DNA from 4 places in the Streptomyces sp. NPDC050504 genome. Region 4 is predicted to be linked to each of the others. Evidence: riboswitches for the same ligand, from Rfam matches in the RefSeq annotation. Region 4 holds a riboswitch; each other region holds the start of a gene.

Region 1 (4,202 bases), on a different contig from region 4:
TGCTGTGCCGTGTCGGCCGTACGACGGGCGGCCGGGGGAAAAACGGGGGAGAGATGGATCCTTTGGTCATAGGCGCACCGCGGCGCGGCGCGCGCGGACTGTCCCTGCGGGTGGCCCGCACCGAGCGGGAGCGTGCGGAGGTGCGGGAGCTGCGCCGACGGCACGCGCCCGGCGGTCCGATCCCCGTCTGGGACGCGTACGACGAGGACGAGGACACCCTTTTGGTGGTGTGCCGGGAAGCCGACGAGGCTGTGGGGTCGCTGAGGATCACCCGGCACCTGCCGGACCGGGGCGATCTGACCTCGTACTTCCCTGACATGCCCGCGGCCCTGTTCGACGCTCCGCACGGCAGCGCCTCCGTGGGGCGGGTGCTGGTCGCGCCGACGCACCGCTCCGCGGACATCACGGCAGCGCTGATCGAGGCCGCCGGTCTGTGGTGCGTTCGGACCACCCCGCTGCGGCGGTACCTCGCGGCGGCCGCCCCGCGCGTGGCCCGCTTCAACCGGTTCTTCGGCGCCCGGCCCGTCCTCGGCCCGGTGGCTGTGCCTGGCTTCGCGGAAGGGCTGGTCCTGATGGACGGTTCGCTGCCCGGGACGGCGGCGCGGGCCGGTGAGTGGCTCACGGCGCGCGGCTGGGAGCCGGGCCGGTGAGGGGCGTGGAGGCGGCGGTGGCGGCGGGCAGGGTGGAGATGACTTCCCGGCCGCTCGCCGAGTACCGGCTGTGCCTCGGGCTCAGGGACGGGGAACTCCTGCGGGGGCCGGTGCTGGACTGTTCCGGCGGAGCCTCGTCCTTCGCGGCGGAAGCCAGGGCCCTGGGCGCGGACGTGACCTCCGCGGACCCGGTGTACTCCCTCTCTCCAGAGCGACTGGCCGCCCTGACCGCTACGGCGCGGGAGCGCCTGATCGCGCTGGCCGAGCGGGTGGGGGACACGCTCGACTTCTCCTGGTCCGGGTCCTGGGAGGCCCACCTGAAACTGTGGGACGGGTCGGCGGAGGCATTCCTGCGGGACTACACCGCCGATCGGGAGCGGAACACCGGGCTGTACGTGGCCGGCGGTCTGCCCCGGCTGCCGTTCCCGGACGGCCGCTTCGGGCTGACGCTCTGCTCGTTCCTGGTCTTCACCTTCCCCGGCCTGCTGGACCCGTTCGAGGCACTGCGGGACCTCGTGCGTGTAACCGCGCCCGGCGGAGAAGTGCGGGTCACGCCGCTTCAGGACGCGGCGGGGGACCCGTATCCCGAGCTGGAGACACTGCGCGTACGGCTGGCGGAGACGGGGGTGGAGACGGAGGTGCGGCCCATCGCGTACAGCCTCAATCCGAGGCAGACGACGATGCTGGTCCTTCGCCGGGGCTGAGCGCGCACCGAGAGGGTCCGGGGACGGTACGCCCCGGACCCTCTCGGGCGAAAGCCCCCGCTGAACCCCTGACGGCAACCTCCGAGCGGTCCGCACGGAGATTCTCCTGCCTCGCCACCTGTGCCCCCCGCCACGAGCTGGGGAACACCGATCCGAGACCGAAGAGCGCGAACCGCTGCCGGCGCGGAACACCTCCGCTCACGCGGAGAGGACGGAGCCACGACGCGTGTGATCGTGACTGGCTCTGGAACACCTCCGCCTGCGCGGAGAACACCGTCCGAAGAACGGTGGAGGCACGGAGGCCGCGGTGAGTCGCCCCGCCACGTCCGAAAGGTCAGAACGCGGTCCAGGTGAAGGCGACCTTGTCGCCCGCGTTGAGCTTGAACTGGCAGCCGCCCACGGGGGTGGACGTGCCGTTGACGGAGATGTTCCAGTAGGCGGCGCCGCCCCCGCTGACGTTCTTGATCGTGTCGACCGAGAAGTCGTCGAACGACGCGTACCAGGTGCCGTCCCAGGTGAAGTTCCGCTTGCGGGCGGCGTCGTCGAGGGCCGCGGTCGGGGTGGGGACGGGAGCGGCGTTGGCGCTCCCGTTGGTGCCGTCGCATCTGTGGGTGCCGCCGGTCGCGGTCGTGACGTCGTGGCCGCGGGTCTTTATCTTCCCCTTGAAGAGGAGCCCGTCCGGGCCGGTCACGGTGAGGGACACGCGTACGGCGGCGTTCGTGCCGCGTGCGTCCGTTCCCGGGGCGCTCTGGGCGTGGGCGACCGCGGGGACGGTGGAGAGGGCCAGGCCGAGGGCCGTTGCGGCGATCAAGTGGCGTGTGCGGCGCGGGGCGGCGGTACGGGTCATGGTGGAGCCTTCCTGGCGGGGCGGTCCACAGCTCGTCACCGACGAGCGGACCGTCGACCCGGCAGACGGACCCGCTCCCTCGTCCTCGTGTACCGGACGACGTACCGGACCGCGACACGGCGGACAGGGCTCTCGGCTTCGCGCTGCAGACCATGACAGTGGGAAGCGAATCAACAGCACGCGCCAGGTACTCCGACTCGCGGCCCCACGGGCCGCACACGGTTGCAGGTCAGCGCCGGATTCGCACCGGCTTCCCCTGATCACGCACATATGAGGTTGTTGTACGAGGTGCTGTGACGACCTTCCGCGTCCGGCGGCGTGCGCTGACACCGCAGTCGCCGGACGGTGAAGTCGTCGTACCTTATGGCCCATTGAGCGGCCCGCGCCACCCGGATGCGGCTACGTCCGTCAGGTGGACCGCCACCACGCACAACGCCGTGGACCGGATCCGCCGCTGAGCACGGGGGAGTTGGTACGTCCGGGTGCCGTACGGGCTCCCGGGCGTACCCCTGGGCCGGCGACGGGGCCGATACCCGCACCGCGACACCAGGGCACGACGCCAGGGCACGACGCCATAGGGCGTCAGGAGCAGTGGCACCCTGAACGGGGCGGGGCGGCTTCCCGCAGCGCCGTGATCGCGCGGAGCGTCTCGGTGGTGTGCCCGGCCACCTGGCCGTTCGGCGTGCAGATGTTCCACAGGCCGTCCGGGGACGGCTCGGCCTTGCCGATGAGGTAGGGGCGCGTGATGTCAGTGACGTCGCGGATGGAGATCGTGACACCCGACCTGGCGACGCTGTACCTGCGCCCTATGCACTTCAGGCAGGCGGGGTTGGCTGTCACCCCGTCGAGGTCCAGAGCTTGCTCGTCCTGACCGCTTCTCGTGCCGAGAACCGGACCCAGCATGACACCTCCATCACCTAGCGCGATCACTCAGTCCATCAGCGTAGCCATAGCGACAGAACACATCCCTTCGGATCGTTCCCTCTTGGGACAAACTTGGGTAATGACAATTCCGCAGCGTGACGCCGAACCGCGCGTCAACCGCGGCGGAGGCTCTGGCGAACCGTGGAAAATGGTGGTGCACATCCGCAGCGATGCGCGCCACCGGTACTCGCGCCTCTGTAAGGAATCGCCCGTTGACCATGGAGAACCTGCCAGGAAAGCTGGTGGTCGAGGTGGGAGAGCGCCAGGCCTGGCCCTTCATCACCTTCCTCGACACCGAAAGCGACCCGGAACGCGAGGTCCGGCTCTACCTGGACACCGACTGGCGGATCGCGACGCCCGGGGACGCCGGTGTGCCGCGCACCGGGACACCGGACAATCCGCTGCCGGACCTGGTCCTCATCAACAACCGTTACGTGGTGAGGGCCGCCGAGCACGCGGACGTGTCAGCCGACATCGTCTTCGACAACGGTCTGACGCTGCGCATCTCCGGAGACGGCACCGAGACCACCGCCGGCGAACCCTGGTGGTTCTCCGCCTGGACGCCGTAACGCGCGACGACACGTGGCGACTCGCGACGACTCGCGGCGGGAAAGACAGCGGGGCAGGCACCCTCGGCCGCGTCCTGTGCGGACGCGGACCGAGCGGCCTGGCCGAAGCGCTGCGAGCCTATGGGAGTCTCCGATACCGCCGCGTCGCACCGGTCGCTCGCCTCGCCGCGACCGGATGCGCCCAACGACGTCACCAGTGGCCGATGACGCCCTCCCACCACCAGTCGCCCGGGTCCTCGGCCGCCCCCTTCGGGTCGATGGCGTGCGCGAGGTCGACCGCCGTCTGGAGCATCGGTCCCAGTCGTTCGTCGTCCGCCGCGTCCAGGACGAGCAGGGCCCGGCGTGCGAAGTACCACCGCCAGGAGATCTCCTGGAACGCCCGCACGGAGGAGTTGAGCGGCACCACGTCGCCCAGTTCGTCGGGGAAGCCGACGACGCGCCCGTCGGTTTCCGTCGCTGCGATCGTGTGGTCCCAGAAGCGGCCCAGGCGGTAGGCGGAGAGACCGTG
Region 2 (4,202 bases), on a different contig from region 4:
GTCCTCATGTCGGGCCGGGCACTGTCCACGGGAACCCTCGCGGTGAGCTTCGCCGGCACGGCCCTGGGCGCGTGGGGCCTGGCGGGCCGGGAGCGCGGGCTCCTCGCCGTCACGGCGGCGGCCACGGCCTTCCAGACCGCGCTGCACACGGTGTTCTCGTGGTCCCAGTCCGCGGGGGCGGCCCCCGGCGGCAGCGGCTGTCCGGCGCACGCCGCGGGCCACCTGGGCATGGCGCACCACGCCCCGCCCTCCCCCACCGGGCACGACATGACGGCCGCGTCCTCGTCGCTGCCCGAGACGGTGACCGAAGCGGTGACCGAGGCGGTGACGGGGGCGGTGACGGGTCCGATGGCCGGGATGACGGCGGCGCACGCACTGGCCGCGCTGCTCGGCGGGATGTGGCTCGCGTACGGCGAGCGGGCGGCGTTCCGGCTCCTGCGCGCGGTCCCCGCGGCGCTGTTCAGGCCGCTCCGGCTGCTGCTGGCGACCGCGGCCGCGCCACCAGTCCGCTCCCGGATACGGCCCGTGCGGCCGGGTGACGAGCCCGCTCCCCGGCAGCTCCTGCATGCTTCCCGAACGCTCCCGACCAGGGGTCCGCCCCGGGCAGTCGCTGTCGTTCGACAGCAGGCTCCCCGACTGCGCGGCGTGCCGCACGGGCCCTGACGGCCCGCGTAACCCGCTCCGCGCCTCGGGCAGCGGCCCGCGCCTTTCGCCGCGGGCCGTGCGCAGCACCGGCGCCGCCACCGGGCGCGCCGGACTCCCTTGCCCTCAGGACGTGTAAGGACATGTGGCGATGACCCCTGCCCGCAACTTCCGCCCCCGACCGGACGCCGCGGACGACGCGGCGACCACCCGCCTGGCCCTCGCGGCGCGCGACGGCGAGCCCGCGAAGGTGGAGCTGTTCGTGCGCGCGCTGCACCGGGACGTATGGAGATACGTCGCGTACGTCAGCGCCGACCGCCAGGCGGCCGACGACCTCACCCAGGAGGTGTTCCTCCGGGCCCTCGCGGCCCTGCCCCGTTTCGCGGGGCGCTCGTCCGCGCGCGCCTGGCTGCTGTCCATCGCCCGCAGGACGGTCGTGGACAGCCTGCGGCACGCGGCCGCCAGGCCCCGGCTGTCGGACCTCGACGACTGGCAGACGGCCGCCGAGCGCTCCCAGCCGCAGGGACTCCCCGGGTTCGACGAGGGCGTGGCGCTCGCCGAACTCCTGGCGTCGATACCGGCCGAGCGCCGTGAGGCGTTCGTCCTCACGCAACTGCTCGGCCTGTCCTACCTGGAGGCCGCGAAGGCGGCCGACTGCCCGGTCGGTACGGTCCGTTCGCGGGTCGCGCGCGCCCGCTCGGCGCTCGTCTCGCTGCTGCGCGACGTCGAGACCGCCGCCCCCGTCGGCCACCGGACGGGCACGGTTCCCGCACTCGCCTGACCCGGCACACCGCCCGGCCCACAGGACCCCGTGGGCCGGGCAACCACCCGTCGCACACCGGCCCGCCCAGGACTCACCACAGGACGATCCGACACACCGCCATGACCCTCGCCGGCAATGGATTGTTGTTGCACATAGTTCGCAACAAGCCATCGGTGAAGCGGCCGCTCCGCGCTCGGCCCGGTCACTGACCTGCGCGGCACGGATACCGCACCCCGTCAGCGGTGTCATTCAGGACAACCACCCGGCCAACCCTGTTGCCGCGCCTGAGCCACCGCCTACTCTGACGGCGCAGTCGGTTCGCGCCATGATTGCGTGGCGCGTCGAAAGGCCCGTGCCGGACACGGGCCCCAAGAGGGAACCCGGTGGGATTCCGGGACTGTCCCGCAGCGGTGAGAGGGAACGAAAGCCGTCAACAGCACTGGGACCCGTCCGAGGGCCCGGGAAGCGACGGCCGGTAGGTGACGCCGGAAGGTCCGGCGCCGGGCCCTTCAGTCCGAAGACCTGCCCACTGCGCGCGTGCGGGGTCGCACGCGCTCCAACACGGTGACCTCGTGGGCTGGGTCGGCGGTGCAGGCGGACACGGCGCGCTCATACCGCGCGTACGCCCTCACGTACCGGACCGTCCCTCGGGACCTGGCGACGAGGGGATGGGTACGTGACCGGGGTGCTGCGATGCTGACCGACGCCGATAACCGGCCCGCGCGAACCGTCTCCGGCGTCTGCCACGGCACGCTGGGCGAGCTGTACCAGGGGCCGCTGGACGCGCGCGACCGCCCGGAGATAGCCATCGTCTCCTTCCCGGTGGACCGCCACTCCTGGGTGTACTTCACCCCGGACGCCGGAGCGCCGACGGGCACCGAGAACCTCGGTGCGAAGGCGGCGAAGGCCGCGCGGCTGTTCCTCGACCACTACGGCCTGGAACCGCCGCCCGGCCGCTGGAACACCTACTCCGACCTCGACGTCGGTGTGGGCATGGCCAGTTCGACGGCCGACATCGTGGCGACGCTGCGCTGTCTCTTCCGGGTCTTCTCCCTGCCGTACGACTCCCGCGTCGTCATCGGCGTCCTGTCCGCGATCGAGCGGGCCGACAGCGTGTTCCTCCAGGAGTACGCGCTCTACCTGAGCGGCCGCCACCGGGTCGTGCACCGGCTCGGCACCGGCATCGCCTTCCACACCGCCTTCGTCGCGGAGCCAGGCACGGTGGACACCGCCGGGGTCACCCCGCAACTGCTGCGCCAGTACCGGCGCTGCGCGGCGGAGTACGAGCGGTGCCTCACCGACCTCCTCAAGGGTTTCGCGGGCGGCGACCCGGCGGCCGTGGCCAGGGCCTCGACCGTCAGCGCCACCCTCTCCCAGGAGGTGCTGCCCAAGCAGACCTTCGACGCCGTGCTCGCCCGCCGCGAGGAGTTCGGGGCGGACGGGGTCTTCGTCGCGCACACCGGCTCCCTCGTCGGCCTCCTCTTCGCCCGCAGACCCGCTCCCGCGGTCAAGGGCGAGGTGTCCGCCTTCTTCCACTCGCTCGGCCACCAGTGCTCGTTCGCCCAAGGAGGCTACGCGTGATCCATCCGCACATCGCCGACGCCCTGAAGGTCCCCGACCTCGTCCGGCTGACGGACGGCGCGGTCCTGCTCCGCTTCGAATCCATGAAGATCTACTCGGCGCTCGCCGCCGTCCGGCACCTGCTCGACCGGGGCGCGGTGCGTCCCGGGCAGACCCTGGTCGACAGCTCCAGCGGCATCTACGCGTACGCGCTGGCGCTGGCCTGCCACCGCTACGGGCTGCACTGCCACATCGTGGGCTCGACCACCGTGGACGCCACCACGCTCGCCCAGCTGGAGATACTCGGCGCGACCGTCGAGCGGGTCACACCGTCCCAGAACCTCAAACTGGACCAGGAGTTACGGGTCCGCAGGGTGCGCGAGATCCTCGCCGAGCGGCCCGACGTCCACTGGATGCGCCAGTACCACGACGAGGTCCACTACCTGGGCTACCAGGAGGTCGCCGACCTGGTGGCGGCGACCGTGCCCGACCGGCCGCTGACCGTCGTGGGCGGGGTCGGCTCGGGGGCGTCGACCGGCGGCCTGACCGAGCACCTGCGGCGCCGCGACCCCACGGTTCGCCTGGTGGGGGTGCAGCCGTTCGGCAGCGTCACCTTCGGCAGCCAGGACCACCACGACCCGGAGGCGATCATCGCGGGCATCGGCTCGTCGATCCCCTTCGACAACGTCCACCACCACCTGTACGACGCCGTGCACTGGATGGACTTCACGCACGCCTGCTCCGGCGCGGTCGCCCTGCTGCGCGAGCACGCCGTGTTCGCCGGGCTCTCCACCGGCGCGGCCTACCTCGCGGCGACGCACGAGGCCCGCCGCCACCCCGACCGGCTGCACCTGGTGATCGGCGCGGACACGGGCCACCGCTACGTGGAGCGGGTGTTCGCCCGGCACCGCGAGGCCTCGGACCTCGTCTCGCTCAAACCGACCGAGGTCGCGAGCCCCGAGGACATGACCATGCCCTGGTCGACGATGGCGTGGAACCGCGCCGCGTGGCAGCGGCCCGACACGTCCCGTTCCCACCCGCACCCACCCGCCGACACGCACCCGCCCGCCGACCCGCACAGCACGGCGGACGCACACGGAAATCCCCCCAGCAAGGAGTCCGCCGCATGACCGTGGCCTGCCTGGAATCGCTCACCTTCGGCCTCGGCCACCTGGCACGCGCGGCCGCGCGGCTGGACGAGAAGCTACTGCTCCTGACCCGCGACCCCGACTACTAC
Region 3 (4,202 bases), on a different contig from region 4:
GCCCCCCGGCCACCCCGTGACCGCCCCGCAGCAGGTGAAGGGCCGCAACAGCCCCTCCGGGGCTAAGCTGTGCGGCGCTGCTCGGAAACTTCGGGAGGAGGGCTTGGTCAGCGCGCACATGGCCGCCCTGCTGGACGAGCTGGCGGCCCATCGCACCGCCGGTCTCGACGTCTCCTTCGCCCGCCGCTGCTGTGTGGCCCTCGGGGTCGACGGACTGGCCGTGACGCTCTGCGACAACGGCTCCTTCGGCGAGCTGATCTGGGCGAGCGACGAGCTCAGCGCACGCCTGGACGACCTCCAGTTCACGCTGGGCGAGGGACCGGGACCCGACGCGGCCCGCGGCCTCGGACCGTCGCTGGACGCCGATCTGCGGCTGGTGCCGCAGGCCAGGTGGCCGTCGTTCCTGCCGGCCGCGGAAGCGCTCGGACCGAGCGCGGTCTTCGCGCTGCCGCTCCAGATCGGGGCGATCCACGTCGGAGTGCTGACCTGCCGGAGGGACGTGCCGGGGCCGCTCGGTGAGGCCTCGCTCGTCGACGCCCTGGTCTTCACCGAGGCACTGACCCTGGCCCTGCTGGGGGAACGGCGCGAGGGGGGAGGACGGATGGCTGGAGGAGGGGGTCTGGCTGCACCGCGCGGAAGTGCACCAGGCGACCGGCATGATCTCCGTACGGCTCGGGATCACGCCCGCCATCGCGCTGCTGCGGCTGCGGGCCTACGCGTTCGCCGAGGAGCGCGCGGTGCTGGAGGTGGCCAGGGACGTGGTGGCGAGAAGGCTTCGATTCCCGCTCCCGGGGGAGCAGCAGAGCGAGGGGAACGAGGCGGGGGACCGTGGGGGCAGCGACGACGACAGGGGGACGGGACGATGAACGTTCCGCACTCCGCCGGATCAAGGTGACAGGCATGGACAACCCCTTGCGCGAACAGCAGCTCGCCTCGGTCTTCGCGGAACTCGCCGACACGCTCGTGGACGACTTCGACGTCATCGAGTTCCTGCAGCGGACGGCGGCGCGCTGCGTGGAACTCCTCGACGTCAGGGCCGCCGGGCTGATGCTGCTCAACCAGCGCGGCAGGCTCCAGACGGCGGCCTCCTCCGACGAACGCGCCTGGCTGCTCGGCGTGCTGGACGCCCAGCACGCCGAGGGGCCCTGTCTGGACTGCTGCCGCACCGGGGCCCCGGTGGGCCCGATCGCGCTCGACTCGGCGGAGGCGGCGGCGCGTTGGCCCGCGTTCACCGCGCACGCCCGCGCGGCCGGGTTCGTGAACACGTTCGCCGTGCCGATGCGGATGCGGGAGAACCCGATCGGCGCGCTGAACGTGTTCCTGAACGCCGACCAGCACCCGCCCGATCCCGCCGACGTACGGCTGACACAGGCGTTCGCGGACACCGCGACCATCGGCATCCTCCAGCAACGGACCGTGCAGCACGGCGAGTTCCTGCTCGGCCAGCTCCAGTCCGCGGTCACCAGTCGCGTCAGGGTGGAACAGGCCAAGGGGATACTCGCCGAACGCTGGGGAATCTCGGTGGACGCGGCCTACGAGGAGCTGCACGACTACGCGGCCGCGCACCGCGCGCCGCTGTCCCAGGTGGCGCTGGCGCTGGTCAGGGGCGAACTGGACGCGGAGGCACTGCGCGCGGCCGGGGACGAGGAGCGGGACTGAGCCCCACGGGCGCGGCCCGCGCGGCGCGCCCCGCGCAGGGCACGGACAGCGACTGGTTCGCGACATCCCGTCAACGGCCCCCTAGGCTCTGCCCGTTCGCCGTTCTAAAGTGAGGCGCAGAGGCCCCGGTCCCCGGCCCCGAGCACCACGGCTCCACGGACCCTCCAGACCTCCCGTGCAGGCGCCGGGTTCCTCCCGCAGCCCGCGCACCCACGGTCGAGGACCGGTCCGGTCGTCGGCTCCGGGGGGAGCGGGCCGTCGGCCGGACCAGGTGGTGCCCCGCGGCCTCTCCGCACCCCCGAACAGGTGTTCCGCCACTCGGACGTTTGGTTGACAGGTTCCGGCCATGCTGGGACTCTCGCGGACGACAAGTCCATACATCGAGGCGACGCCAGCCAGGAACCCGGTGCGAATCCGGGACGGTCCCGCCACTGTGAACCCGTGCGCCACGCGCGGGAGAGTCAGGTACTGGCCCGTCGTCCTCCTGCCATGGGGCGTGGAAACCCCAGAAGGAGCACCGGTATGTCCCTGCACTCCGCACCGTCGACCGACACCGCGGCCGTCCCCGCCGCGGCCATCAGCACGCGCGACTGGCTGATCGCGCTCGCCGCCGCGATCGTCGCCCTGCTCGCGCTCTACGCGATCTTCATGGACAACGGCACCGTCGTCTCGGCGACCGGCGAATACCTGCACGAGTTCTCGCACGACGGGCGGCACCTCTTCGGCGCCCCCTGCCACTGACCGGGACGGACACCCAGCACACCATGGCGATCACGTCCCCCGTACTGCCCCTGCTCGGCCGCGGCCTGGCCGCGGGCGGCGCCGCCGGTCTGGCGACCGGCCTGTTCTCGCTCCTCCTCGCCGAGCCCCTGATGGACAAGGCGATCCGCCTGGAGGAGGCCCGCAGCGAGGCGGCCCACTCGCACGGGGCGGCAGCCGCTGCCGCCCAGCACCACGAAGAGCTGTTCAGCCGCTCCACCCAGCACTTCGGCCTGGTCGTCACGGCCGTCGTCGCCGGGCTCGCGCTGGGCGCCCTGTTCGCCGTCGCCTACGCGCTGGTCCACCGCCGCACGCCGACCGCGGCGCCGTGGCCCCGCGCACTGCTCTTCTCGGCGGCGGCGTTCTGCGCCGTCTCGCTCTTCCCCGGCCTGCGCTACCCGGCGAACCCGCCGGGCGTGGGCGACTCCGGCACCGTCGCCCACCGCCAGGACCTCTGGCTGGGCGCGGTCGCCGTCGGCGTCCTCGGGATGTTCCTCGCCCGGCAGGTGTACGTGCGCCTGGCGGGGCGGCCCGAGCCGGTGCGCCAGCTCGCGGTGGCCGGTACGGCGGTCGCGGTGCTCGCGCTGCTGTTCGCACTGCCGGGCAACCCCGACGAGGTGCCCGTGGCGGCGACGCTGCTGTGGGACTTCCGGGTGCTGTCGCTGGCCTCGCACGCGCTGCTGTGGGCGGTGTTCGCCGCGGTGTTCGGCGGCCTCGGGCTGCGGGCGGCGGGGCGGGCCGAGCGGGTGACCGGGCCGGTGGCGGTGACGCCTGCGGCGTGAGGCCTGCGGCGTGAGGACAAGGGTGTGACGACAGGGGCGCGGGCCGCTCGGAGCCGGTCCGCGCCCGTCCCCCGTTCACACCTTCTCGGCCGCCCGGCCGACGCCCGTCAGGAACGCCGACACCACCACGTTCGCGGTGTAGGCGCGCGCCTCGCGGTCGTACGTGCCCCCGCAGGTGATCAGGCGCAGCTCCGCGCGGCCGTCGGCCCTGGGGCCGTACGCCTTGCGCGGGTCGAACTTCTCGCGCGTGAAGACCTGTACGTCGTCGATGGTGAACTCGGCGACCGAGCCGTCCGTCCTGGTGACCTTGACCTGTTCGCCGGGGCGGGCGGCGCTGAGCCCGTAGAAGACGGCGGGCTTGGTCTCGGTGTCGACGTGGCCGACGAGCAGGGCGGCGCCCGCCGCGCCGGGCTCGGTGCCCGCCCGGTACCAGCCGACGGTGTGCGGCATCTCGAAGGGCGGCGGGTCGATCGCCCCTCCGGCGTCCAGGCCCCGTGGGATCACCGGGGCCCGGATGCCTATGGAGGGGATCTCCACCTGGTGCGGCCTGGCCGGTTCCAGGGGGTCGTGCGCGGGCGGCAGCGGTACGTCCAGGGGGCGGCCCACCGCGGCGACGTCGCCGGTCGTGGGGGTGGCGACGCCCGCGGGGCCGTTGGTGACCTCGCGGCCCCACAGCCACAGGCCGAGCAGCAGCACCGCCCAGGCGATGCCGGTGATCATGCGGCCGTGGCCGCGGCTCTCCCCGGACACCGCGGCCTACTCCAGGTCCGCGCGGCGGCGGCGTACCGTGCGCAGCGCGACCGCGACGGCCGCGACGGCCGCGAGCGCGAGGCCGATGAGGGCGTGCCGGGTGCCGGGGCCCTCCTCGGTGGCGGCGGTCTCCGTGACGGCGCCGCCCTCGACGGGACGCTCGGCCGCGCCGCCGCCGCCCGCCCTGACCGGGGCGGTGGGCTGGACCTCGTGGTGGACGACCGTGAAGGTGCCGGCCTTGTGGTGGTCGTG
Region 4 (4,202 bases):
GCCCGAGCCGACCACCCCGACGAGGCGTGCGGCATGGTCGCGGGTCCCGAGGGGTCCGGGCGGCCCGAGCGCTTCATCCCGATGCTCAACGCCGCCCGCTCGCCCACGTTCTACGAGTTCGACTCGTCGGACCTGCTCAAGCTCTACCGCGAGCTGGACGACCGCGACGAGGAGCCGGTGATCGTCTACCACTCGCACACCGCGACCGAGGCGTACCCCTCGCGCACCGACGTCACCTACGCCAACGAGCCGGGCGCGCACTACGTCCTCGTGTCGACCGCCGACAAGGACGACGCCGGGCCCTTCCAGTTCCGCTCGTACCGCATCGTGGACGGCGTGATCACGGAGGAAGACATCAAGGTCGTCGAGGCGTACTAGTCGAGGCGTACTGGGGGACGTACCGCGAGGTGCGGAACCGCGCCGCGTACTCGCTCGGCGTGACCCCCAGGTGCCGCGCGAACACCCGCCGCAGGCTCTCGTCGCTGCCGAGCCCGCTGCGCGCCGCCGCGCCGGTCACGCTCGCGCCACCCTCCAGGAGCATGCGCGCCGCCTCCACCCGCACCCGCTCCACGTACCCCGCCGGCGTCTGGCCCGTCTGCTCGCGGAAGAGCCGGGCCAGATGCCGGACGCTCACCCCCGCCCGGCCCGCCAGCGCCGCCGCGCCGTGATCGGCGGCCGGATCGGCGGCCACCGCGTCCAGCAGCGGCCGTACGAGCGGATGGCGCGTGGGGGCGGTGCGGGACGCCGCCGAGAACTGCGACTGGCCCCCGGGCCGCTGGAGGAACACCACCAGGTCCCGCGCGACCCGCCGCGCCACCGCGGGCCCCCGGTCCTGCTCCACCATCGCCAGGCACACGTCGATCCCGGCCGTCACCCCCGCCGACGTGAACACCTCGCCGTCCTGGACGTAGATCGCGTCCGGCTCGACCCGCACCCCGGGCCAGCGCGCGGCCAGCGCGTCCGCGTGCTCCCAGTGCGTGGTGGCCCGCCGCCCGTCCAGCAGCCCGGCCGCCGCCAGCGCGAACGCCCCCGTGCACACCGCCGCCACCCGCCCTGAACGCCCGGCCGCCGCCGTGACCTGGGCGATCAGCTCGGGCGCCGTGAGCAGCCCGGCCACGTCGACCGCGCCCGGCACCACCAGCGTGTCCGCCCGCCCCGCGTCCGCGACGGCCAGGCCCCCGCCGATGCGCAGCCCCGAAGCGGTCGTGACGTCGCCGCCGTCCGGGGTGCAGACGGTCACGGTGTAGCCGGGCGCGGTGCCGAACACCTCCAGCGGCGCCGAGACGTCGAGGAGGCGCACGCCGTCGTAGGCGAAGACGATCACATCGTGGGAGCCCATGCGCGCGAGCGTAGGCCGTGTCCGGATCTGTGGGAACCCTGTCCCGTACGGACATGGCCCGCCCGCCCCTCCTCCCGGCAGGCTGTGGCCATGACGAAGAACACGATCGAGAACATCACCGAGGCCCCCGACACCGAGCTCGCCCGCGCCGCCACCGAACTCGTCCGCGACACCGCGAGCGAACTGGTCTACCACCACTCGCGCCGCGTCTACTTCTTCGGCGCCGCCCGGGGCCGCGACCGCGGCCTCTCCTTCGACCCCGAACTCCTCTACGTCGGCGCCATGTTCCACGACCTCGGCCTGGGCGAGGCGCACCGCACCAGCGGCCGCCGCTTCGAGGTCGACGGCGCCGACGCGGCCCGCCGCTTCCTCCAGGCGCACGGCGTTCCCGAGGACTCCGTACGCCGCGTGTGGACCGCCATCGCCCTGCACACCACCCCCGGCATCCCAGAGTTCATGGAGCCCGAGGTCGCGCTCGTCACGGCGGGCGTGGAGTACGACGTCCTGGGCATCGGCTACCACGACCTCGCCCCCGAGCACCGCGACGCGATCACCGCACTGCACCCCCGCCCCGACTTCAAGCGCCGCATCCTGGAGTCGTTCACCGAGGGCATCGCGCCCAAGCCGGACACGACCTTCGGCAACATCAAGGCCGACGTGCTGCGCCACTTCGTGCCCGGCTTCGTCCCCGGCGACTTCGTCGAGACGGTCCAGAACTCCGCCTGGCCCGAGTGACCCCGGCGAAGACGCAGAAGACGCAGGTGACACACTGTGCGCGACCCGGGCGGCAGGACCCAGGAAGCCGGTGCGAAACCGGCGCGGTCCCGCCACTGTGACCGGACGACCCCCTCGTCCGGCAGCCAGGAACTGACCTGCCGCCTCACGCACACCGATCGGGGACGAGGAAATCCCCGTCAGGAGGCACAGCCATGTCCAGGCGCAGCACAGTCACGGTCGCGGTGTCCGCCGCCCTGCTCACCCTCACCACCGCCTGCGGAGGGGGTACCGACAGCAAGGACGACGCCGACGCGAAGGCCGCGCCCGGCTTCCCGTACACCGTCACCAACTGCGGGGTGCAGACCACCTACAAGGCGCCCCCCAAGCGCGTCGTCACCATGAACCAGCACGTCACCGAGGTGATGCTGGAGCTCGGCCTGGAGAAGTCCCTGATCGGCACGGCCTACCTCGACGACAAGGTCCTGCCCAAGTACGCCAAGGCCTACGACGCGGTCCCCGTCCTCGCCAAGGAGTACCCCTCCAAGGAGAAGCTCCTCGCCGCCAACCCCGACTTCGTGTACGGCGGTTACGCCACCGCCTTCGACGCGAAGGAGGGCCGCAGCCGCGACGACCTCAAGCAGTCCGGCATCACGTCCCGGCTCAACGTCGAGTACTGCGCGGACCGGAAGACCGCGCTGGACGACCTCTACCAGGAGATCGGCGAGGTCGGGCAGACCTTCGGCGCCAAGGACCGCGCCGACGCGTGGATCGCGGGAGCCAAGAAGACCGTCGCCACGACCGCCGGGCAGCTCAAGGGCGTGAAGCCGGTCTCCGTCTTCGTCTACGACGGCGGCGACAAGACCGCGTCCACGGCGGGCGGCAAGGGCATAGGCAACGAGATGATCACCCTCGCGGGCGGCCGCAACGTCTTCGCCGACCTCGACAAGCCCTTCGGCGACGCCACCTGGGAACAGGTCGTCGCCCGCAAGCCCGAGACGATCGTGATCTACGACTACGGCTCGGTCACCGTCGAACAGAAGAAGAAGCGCCTCCTGGCCGACCCGGCGCTGCGCGACGTACCCGCGATCAAGAACAAGCGGTTCGCGGTGATGCCCCTCTCCGACGTCGTACTCGGCGTCCGCGCCCCCGCCGCGATCGCCAAGCTCGCGGCCCAGCTCCACCCGGGGACCACCGGCCCCGCCACCACCGGCTGAGGCCCGGCCCATGACCTGCCGCACGGACCGCGAGCCCCGGGGGCCCCTGCGCTACGCCCTGGTGCTCGCGGTCCTGACCGCCGCCCTCGCCGCCGCCGTGGTCGCCGGACTCGCCTTCGGCCAGGTGCACATACCGCCCGGCCAGGTGCTCGACATCCTCTTCGGGAACGCCGAGCCCAGCCCCCTGCGCACCATCGTCCTGGACGTACGGCTGCCGCGCGTCCTGCTCGGCGCCGTCGTCGGCGCCGGGCTCGCCGTCGTCGGCACCGTCCTCCAGGCCCTGGTCCGCAACCCGCTCGCCGACCCCTACCTGCTGGGCGTCTCGTCGGGCGCCTCCACCGGCGTCGTCCTGGTGATCGTCACCGGCATCGGCAGCGGCATCGGCCTCGCCACCAACGTGACGATGCCCGCGGGGGCGTTCACCGGCGCCCTGCTCGCCACGGTCCTGGTGTACGCGCTGGCGCGGCGCGGCGGCCAGCTCACCGGACCGCGCCTGGTCCTGGCCGGCGTCGCCGTCGCGTACATCCTCACCGCCCTCACCAGCCTGATGCTGGTGATGTCGCCGCGCTCCGAGCACTTCAAGGAGGCCATGTACTGGTCGCTCGGCGGCCTCGGCTCGGCCCGCTGGGACATGCTGCTCCTGCCCGCCGCCGTCCTCGCCGTCGGCACCGCGCTGCTGATCGCGGTCGCCAGACCGCTGGACCTGATGCTCGTGGGGGAGGAGGGCGCCACCGTGCTCGGCCTGGACACCTCCCGCTTCCGCGCCGCGATCTTCCTGCTCACCTCGCTGGTCACCGGCGTGCTGGTCGCCGTCAGCGGGGCCATCGGCTTCATCGGCCTGATGGTGCCGCACGCCGCGCGCATGGTCGTCGGCGCCTCGCACCGCACCCTGCTGCCGGTCGTCGCGCTCGCGGGCGCCGCCTTCCTGGTCG

The links. A riboswitch is a leader RNA that binds a small molecule or an ion and turns the genes downstream of it on or off. The one in region 4 is predicted to bind cobalamin.
Region 1: it holds a riboswitch for cobalamin, as region 4 does, so the genes downstream of both, ACIBNE_RS23230 (DUF4430 domain-containing protein) here and ACIBNE_RS18615 (ABC transporter substrate-binding protein) in region 4, are expected to answer to the same signal.
Region 2: it holds a riboswitch for cobalamin, as region 4 does, so the genes downstream of both, ACIBNE_RS24495 (hypothetical protein) here and ACIBNE_RS18615 (ABC transporter substrate-binding protein) in region 4, are expected to answer to the same signal.
Region 3: it holds a riboswitch for cobalamin, as region 4 does, so the genes downstream of both, ACIBNE_RS20505 (hypothetical protein) here and ACIBNE_RS18615 (ABC transporter substrate-binding protein) in region 4, are expected to answer to the same signal.

The regions. Positions count from the first base shown of each region.
Region 1 covers NZ_JBITHO010000006.1:93,877-98,078, reverse strand. Annotated here, with positions in the region: gene ACIBNE_RS23240 (N-acyl amino acid synthase FeeM domain-containing protein) at 54-650, shown strand; gene ACIBNE_RS23235 (methyltransferase domain-containing protein) at 647-1,354, shown strand; gene ACIBNE_RS23230 (DUF4430 domain-containing protein) at 1,689-2,201, opposite strand; cobalamin riboswitch at 2,366-2,509, opposite strand; gene ACIBNE_RS23225 (hypothetical protein) at 2,784-3,104, opposite strand; gene ACIBNE_RS23220 (hypothetical protein) at 3,338-3,694, shown strand; gene ACIBNE_RS23215 (SUKH-4 family immunity protein) at 3,885-4,202, opposite strand, start outside.
Region 2 covers NZ_JBITHO010000006.1:396,765-400,966, forward strand. Annotated here, with positions in the region: gene ACIBNE_RS24485 (hypothetical protein) at 1-663, shown strand, start outside; gene ACIBNE_RS24490 (sigma-70 family RNA polymerase sigma factor) at 794-1,423, shown strand; cobalamin riboswitch at 1,776-1,929, shown strand; gene ACIBNE_RS24495 (hypothetical protein) at 2,099-2,986, shown strand; gene ACIBNE_RS24500 (cysteine synthase family protein) at 2,983-4,095, shown strand; gene ACIBNE_RS24505 (ATP-grasp domain-containing protein) at 4,092-4,202, shown strand, end outside.
Region 3 covers NZ_JBITHO010000005.1:351,593-355,794, forward strand. Annotated here, with positions in the region: gene ACIBNE_RS20495 (ANTAR domain-containing protein) at 639-866, shown strand; gene ACIBNE_RS20500 (GAF and ANTAR domain-containing protein) at 901-1,659, shown strand; cobalamin riboswitch at 2,012-2,151, shown strand; gene ACIBNE_RS20505 (hypothetical protein) at 2,182-2,400, shown strand; gene ACIBNE_RS20510 (CbtA family protein) at 2,424-3,200, shown strand; gene ACIBNE_RS20515 (class F sortase) at 3,276-3,920, opposite strand; gene ACIBNE_RS20520 (hypothetical protein) at 3,957-4,202, opposite strand, start outside.
Region 4 covers NZ_JBITHO010000004.1:745,765-749,966, reverse strand. Annotated here, with positions in the region: gene ACIBNE_RS18630 (Mov34/MPN/PAD-1 family protein) at 1-378, shown strand, start outside; gene ACIBNE_RS18625 (GlxA family transcriptional regulator) at 356-1,339, opposite strand; gene ACIBNE_RS18620 (HD domain-containing protein) at 1,430-2,074, shown strand; cobalamin riboswitch at 2,082-2,230, shown strand; gene ACIBNE_RS18615 (ABC transporter substrate-binding protein) at 2,269-3,270, shown strand; gene ACIBNE_RS18610 (FecCD family ABC transporter permease) at 3,281-4,202, shown strand, end outside.